DNA from 3 places in the Alteromonas sp. M12 genome. Region 2 is predicted to be linked to each of the others. Evidence: predicted binding sites of a transcription regulator. Region 2 holds the regulator's gene; each other region holds the start of a gene.

The links. The regulator sigma-54, encoded in region 2, starts transcription at its own class of promoters, with help from an activator protein. The targets are predictions, from matches to a motif close to GTTGGCACGNNNNTNGNNT.
Region 1: a site for sigma-54 is predicted at 1,211-1,229, ahead of VUI23_RS05535 (PEP-CTERM sorting domain-containing protein). Genes of this name have one in related genera too.
Region 3: a site for sigma-54 is predicted at 877-895, ahead of VUI23_RS16800 (S8 family peptidase). Genes of this name have one in related genera too.

The regions. Positions count from the first base shown of each region.
Region 1 covers NZ_CP144164.1:1,311,786-1,313,996, forward strand. The annotation lists gene prsT (XrtA/PEP-CTERM system TPR-repeat protein PrsT) at 1-1,120, shown strand, start outside; gene VUI23_RS05535 (PEP-CTERM sorting domain-containing protein) at 1,313-2,143, shown strand.
Region 2 covers NZ_CP144164.1:778,523-780,733, reverse strand. The annotation lists gene lptB (LPS export ABC transporter ATP-binding protein) at 1-556, shown strand, start outside; gene VUI23_RS03275 (RNA polymerase factor sigma-54) at 618-2,096, shown strand; gene hpf (ribosome hibernation promoting factor) at 2,124-2,211, shown strand, end outside.
Region 3 covers NZ_CP144164.1:3,933,888-3,936,098, reverse strand. The annotation lists gene VUI23_RS16805 (hypothetical protein) at 1-532, opposite strand, end outside; gene VUI23_RS16800 (S8 family peptidase) at 977-2,211, shown strand, end outside.

The sequences.
Region 1 (2,211 bases), 530 kb from region 2:
AGATAAGGCACTTAGTCTTCTTAAAACAGCTGCGCAGAATAATCCAGAGTATGTTCAAGGTTCATTTGATTATTTTATTGAAGCTTCACGACAAGGCAAAGATGAACAATCGCAAGCATTGGATTTAATTAAGTCCATGTATGAAAAGCAGCCAGATGATTTAATGAAGCAACTCAATTATGCTCGTGCACTGGTATTTAATGTTGAACCACAAAAAGCGCTAGGTATTTTAGAGAATATAAAGCCCGCTAAGGATATGCCTCTTTTCTTTTGGAAAGCTCAAGCTGATAGTTATTTAGCGCTTAATAAACCAACAGATGCTTTGAATGTTTATTCTCGTTGGCAACAACTTGAACCAAAAAGAAGAGAGCCTTGGACGGGAGCGATCTATATCAATGACGGCCTTCGGGACTTGTCCGGTGCGTTAGATACAGTTAAGCGAGCCTTGGGGTATCATCAAGATGACCCTGAGTTTAAAGTAATGGAAGTTCATTACAGTTTAATGAGTGGTAATGTATCTGTTGCAAAAAGGCTGATGAATAATCTCCCTGAACAAGTTAAATCTTTGGTTACGGTCAAAGGTATTAATGGCCAAATACTCTTTGCAGAAGGCAAAATTAAGGAATCGTTGCCGTTATTAGAAGAGTCTTATAATGCGAGTTTAGATGGTCGCTTTGCAATTTTAATAGCGAAAGCGAAAGCTAATTTAGAGAACGCTGACTCCGCAATAGATTTTCTTGAAGAGCACTTAGCGAAACGTCCTAATGATGTCAATGTAAGGGGGCGTTTAGCTGAGAGTTACATGGATATCCAGCCAGAAAAAGCAATTGAGCATTATGAAATGATTGTAAAGTTCTTACCAGAGAACATTATTGCATTAAACAATCTTGGATGGCTTTATACTCAAGCCGGTAATAGTCAAAAGGCTGTTGACTATGCGCAAAAAGCAGTGGCTTTGCGTCCAGAGAACCCTAAGCTTTTAGACACCCTTGGCGTTGCATTACTGGAAGACGGACAAATAAAGCGTGCTATTGAAGTGAGTAAAAAAGCATTTGATATTGAACCGAGTAATCAGAGTTATCGTATTCATTACGAGAATTCTCTCAAAGCAAATCAATAAATATTTAGGTTTGGGTAAATAAAGTGTCAGACTTTTTAACAGGGCTGAAATGATGTTAAATTAAAATTCTTATAAATCAACAAGATAAAAGTTGGCCCGTAATGTGCTTTAACTTAACCATGGAAAGCTTGTGACTGAATTAGCAGCTTTGCAAACTTAAAACCTTTATTTTACTTACGCTGGAGAATAGACATGAAAACTAAGTCCTTAATAGCAGGGATAATTTTAGCAACTGGTTCGTCTGTTGCTATGGCTGACCAATTCTTTATCGATGTTGGCGCTGATTTTGGTGACAACTTAAGAAATCAAGCTGCTGGCTCAACTACTACTGGTTGGTTAAATCAAGCTACATACAACTACCAATCTGAAACGCTTGTTACTGATGCTGACGCAAACGGTCTTAGTGATGGTGATGCAATTACTACTACTGGTGGTTTCGTAAGCGGTCCAGCTGGAAGTTCAGCGATTGCTTTTAATGCTGTTGAAGGTTTCTTGCCTAACAGTTTTGGTCCTGAAAGTGATAATGACTATGGCGATTGGGGTTTAACTTTCCAATTCGAACTTTCTGGTACTCTTGGTCCATCTTTAGCAACTAACTATAATTCAGGTGATATCACTTTCTATTATTTTGAACCTGGTTTTACTAACACTTCTGAATTCGTAGAGTTATTTACTCTTGATTTCGTATCAATTGTTCAAAGCTTGGGTGGTCCTTCTTTGAAAACTATGGTTAGTTCTGTAGGTGCTGGTACTGTCAATGGTGTTGCTGCTGGTGATGTTTTCAACTTCGCTGACGGTTCTATGACTGACTTACTTGGTGACATGGTTGATATCTTCTCATTCGTTGATTTCAATACTGACCCTAACGACGTAGCTGTTACTAACAACGGCGATGGTACTTTCACATTGAATGGTAACCATGATGGTTCTATCTCTTTCCAAATCCCTGAGCCTTCAAGCTTAGCGGTATTGGGTCTTGGTCTTCTAGGTCTTGCTGGTGCAGCTCGCAGACGTAAAAGCTAAGATTGCTTTAAAGCATTCTAAAAACCCGGTTTAAACACCGGGTTTTTTATTGTTTAAAGTTACAAAAA
Region 2 (2,211 bases):
AGGCGAGATTTATATTGATCAGACCGAGTTAACCTTACAACCCATGCACATCCGTGCACGAAAAGGAATTGGTTATCTTCCTCAAGAATCATCTATATTTCGTAAGTTAACCGTTTACCAAAATATCATGGCAATTTTGCAAACCCGAAAAGAATTAAGTTCTGATCAGCGAGAAGAGCAAGCGGATGCATTATTGGATGAATTCAATATTAACCATATTCGTAACAGCCTTGGCATGAGTTTATCAGGCGGGGAGCGCAGAAGAGTCGAGATCGCTCGTGCATTAGCGGCCGCCCCTGAGTTTATTCTATTGGATGAACCCTTTGCTGGTGTTGACCCGATTTCAGTAAACGATATAAAAAAAATAATTCAACACCTACGCGATAGAGGTATTGGTGTATTAATAACTGATCATAATGTGCGTGAAACGCTAGACGTGTGTGAAAAAGCGTATATTGTGAGTCATGGTGAATTGATAGCTTCTGGAACCGCAGAAGAAGTTTTAAATAATCAACAAGTCAGAGATGTATACCTTGGCGAGCAATTCAAGCTATAGTAGAGGTATGTTGTTTTTAACCAAAGCTTTGTGGCTAAACAAGTAAGAATAAAAAAACTAAATGAAACCCTCGTTACAATTAAAATTCAGCCAGCAACTAACAATGACGCCTCAATTGCAACAGGCTATACGTCTATTGCAATTATCAACGCTGGATTTACAACAGGAAATACAGGAAGCGTTAGAATCGAATCCACTTTTAGAAGTAGAAGACGGTTCAGATATCCCTACTGGGGATTCCGCTTTAGCAGACAGTAATGACAAGTTCTCAGAGGAGACGGTATCCGCAAGTTCTGATTCCATGGATACAAACGAGGCATTAGAAAAAGCAGATATCCCAGACGAATTACCCATAGATAGCACATGGGACGAATATATCAGTGCCTCCTCAGCCCCCGCCTCAATAAGCGGTGGTAGTGGCGGCGATGACGACCAAATTTTCCAAGGTGAAACAACCGAAAATATTCAAGATCACCTATTGTGGCAGATGCGCTTAACGCCTTTTTCTGAAGTTGATACTGCCATAGCAATCGCAATTATCGACTCTATTGATGAGTCTGGTTACCTCACTATCAGCACCGAAGATGTTCTTGCTAGTCTCGACCATGAAGAGGTTGAACTTGATGAGGTGGAATGCGTTTTAAAACGTATTCAAATGTTCGACCCTATTGGTTCAGGCTCAAGAAATCCGCAAGAATGTTTAATGGTACAAATGAATCAATTTGCACCTGACACCCCTTGGTTAAATGAAGCTAAGTTATTAATCAGCGAATATGCTGACTTATTAGGCAGTAAAGATTACCGAACTTTAATGCGTAAAACTCGTCTAAAAGAAGACGAATTACGAGAAGCTATGCGGTTATTGCAAACACTCAATCCACGCCCTGGTAGTTCATTGTTAATCGGTGAATCTGAATACGTCATTCCAGATGTTTCAGTGATGAAGAAAAATGGTCGTTGGCAAGTTGAGCTAAATCCCGATAGTTTGCCTAAGCTGAATGTAAATCAGCAATATGCGGCAATGAGCCGGAACGCTAAAAACACCAGTGATAGTCAATTTATTCGGTCGCATATGCAAGAAGCCAAGTGGTTTATAAAAAGTCTAGAGAGTCGTAATGACACTTTACTCAAAGTCGCAAACTGCATTGTTCAGCAGCAGGTTGGTTTTTTTGAGCATGGACCTGAAATGATGAAACCAATGGTGTTAAATGATGTCGCAGAAATGGTAGATATGCATGAATCAACTATTTCCCGTGTTACCACACAGAAATATATGCATACGCCTAGAGGAATTTATGAACTTAAATACTTTTTCTCCAGCCATGTAGCAACTGATTCTGGAGGAGAGTGTTCCTCAACGGCAATTCGCGCATTAATTAAAAAACTCGTCGCAGCAGAGCTTCCTACCAAGCCTCTTAGCGACAGTAAGATTGCTGATCTACTGGCAGACCAAGGTATTCAGGTCGCCCGTAGGACAATAGCAAAATACCGGGAGTCTTTATCGATCCCACCGTCTAACCAACGCAAGAGCCTGCTGTAGGCTCAACAACAGAAGGAATACGCTAATATGCAAATTAACCTTACTGGCCATCATGTAGAAATTACAGATTCTTTGCGAGATTATGTAGACAATAAATTTACAAAGCTAGAAAGGC
Region 3 (2,211 bases), 1.9 Mb from region 2:
AAATATTAATGGTCACAAAGCAATTTTCGTTCAAAGATTGATTATCGTATTGAGCATCTACACATTCACCGCCATCACTAGCGGTTTGTCTGCTACCAGAGTATGCAAACACGGCAGTACCATCATCTTGCAATTCAATTAAGCTTTCTAAAAAGTAATCTGAGACAACGGCGATCGCAGTTGGCCGTTGCTCAGTTTGCAAAAAAGCTTCGGTCTCGAAAACGACAAAATAAGGATGTCCTTCTTCGGCGAAACTCATTACTGAGTACTTTCCTTGTGTCGAAAATCCCCAAAACCAACTTATAGCAACATCTCCTTTAATAACCTCAATAAGCACAGGCAGATGGCCCTTTTCTCGTTTGTACAAAATCAAGTCATTCACTGGGAAATGCTCTGCTTGGGTGGAAAGGGAGCATATTTCAAGGTTTTTTTGCGGAACGATTTGGCACTCCAATGACATTAAATCTGCAGCGGCGATTCCGTTGGTGGGAATAAACAAGGATAATAAAATTAGACCGTAAAGTGTCTTCATGGATATCTTTTACTATTAGCGTTCATTTATCAATGCTCATTAGTGACCTACTTAATTCCAACAAATAACACTATCTTAGATTACGATTCTCGGCATTCGTCGTACCTATTTCTTTAAATTACAGGTTAACTTAACAATATTCTAGGTTTGCTTAGGCCAAATCATATTTTCTAATCTTTATTTGCCCCTTTTAACTTGATATTAAATTTTTCAACGTATGAAATTGAAAAAAATGAATGCAAATATTGAGCTGTTATTTCATTTTTTGCACTCATATTTTTCTGTTTGATTGCATTCATTATTTTCACATTAGACTAAAGGCTAATAAAACCGCGGGGGTAACTATTGGCATAAGGGTTGCTATATCTGATGGATAAATAGGAAACCTGTATTTTATGTTTAACGACATTCCATGTACGGTCAAAAATACTAGAGACAAATAACATGAAACTAAACAATAGAAATAAGATTGCAGTTCTCGTAAGTGGGTTGTTGAGCTTTTCTACTCTAAATGCAAGCGCGGCAAGCAGCGGCCTTTTGGGGCTTAATCTTGAAAAAGTCACAGCAATTACAGATGTCTCAGAATTGACAACATCTTTGGGATTGCCAGAGCTTCCAGTGCTTAATAGCATCTTAGCAATGGATAATGAAATTTTAATCCAAGGCGGTGATATTGCGGTACTCAACGATTTAGTTAATTTAGTTGGTGGATTGGTTACCCACGAATTGCCGTTGGTCGGAGGAATTGGTGTACGAGTTTCTGATTTGCAATTGGAGCTGCTTAAAAGTCTACCTGCTCTGATTACAATTACTGAAAATCAACCTCTTTTTACTGCTGGTGCCCTTGATAATTGCCTAGTGTATGGAAGTCATGTTGTTGACCTAGAAAAAAATAAGGTGAGCTGGAACTTATATAATGCCCGTGACATGAATACTAATGTCGACGAAATGAGTTTCACTTGGCCTACAAGTTTGGGCAACATCAAATCGGTTAAATTCAATGGTACAACTGTGTTTTGGAGCTTGTTTGGCCGCCAAAACGGAGAGTTAACCCTAGATTCTTCTTGGTTAAGTCGTTACGCAAAAATGAACGCCTTTGATGATGCAAAAGTTGAATTAACTTTCTCCCGTAATGGCGCAGAAAATTATCAACAAAACGACTTTTCAATGGACGTTTCGTTTACCCAAAATTGTACTCGTGACCTAGTGAAAGGATACGACACTCAAGCCAATGAAGGCGATAGCAACAGCTACTATGTAAACACCATTGGTGCTGATGAGTTACATGACAATGGTATTACCGGTAAAGACATTACCGTTGCGGTTATCGATAGTGGTGTATGGGCGAGTCACAAAGCGCTAAAAAATGACACCTACGATAATCCTAGAATTACAGCTGCTTTTGATGCAATTGAAAATCAGGAATTACAACCAGAAGATATGACGGATGAAAATAGTCATGGAACACATATTTCTGGGATCATCGCCAACAGCGACCATGCAGTCGTTGATGGACAGATGCGCAGTTATTATCAAGGGGTTGCTCCAGACGCAAACCTAGTGGTGATTAAAGCGTTCTATGAAGATGGCCATAGTACTTATTTAGATGCACTTAGAGCGATTCAATATATTGCTGATAATCACGAAGAACTTAATATTCGAGTTGTGAATTTATCCTT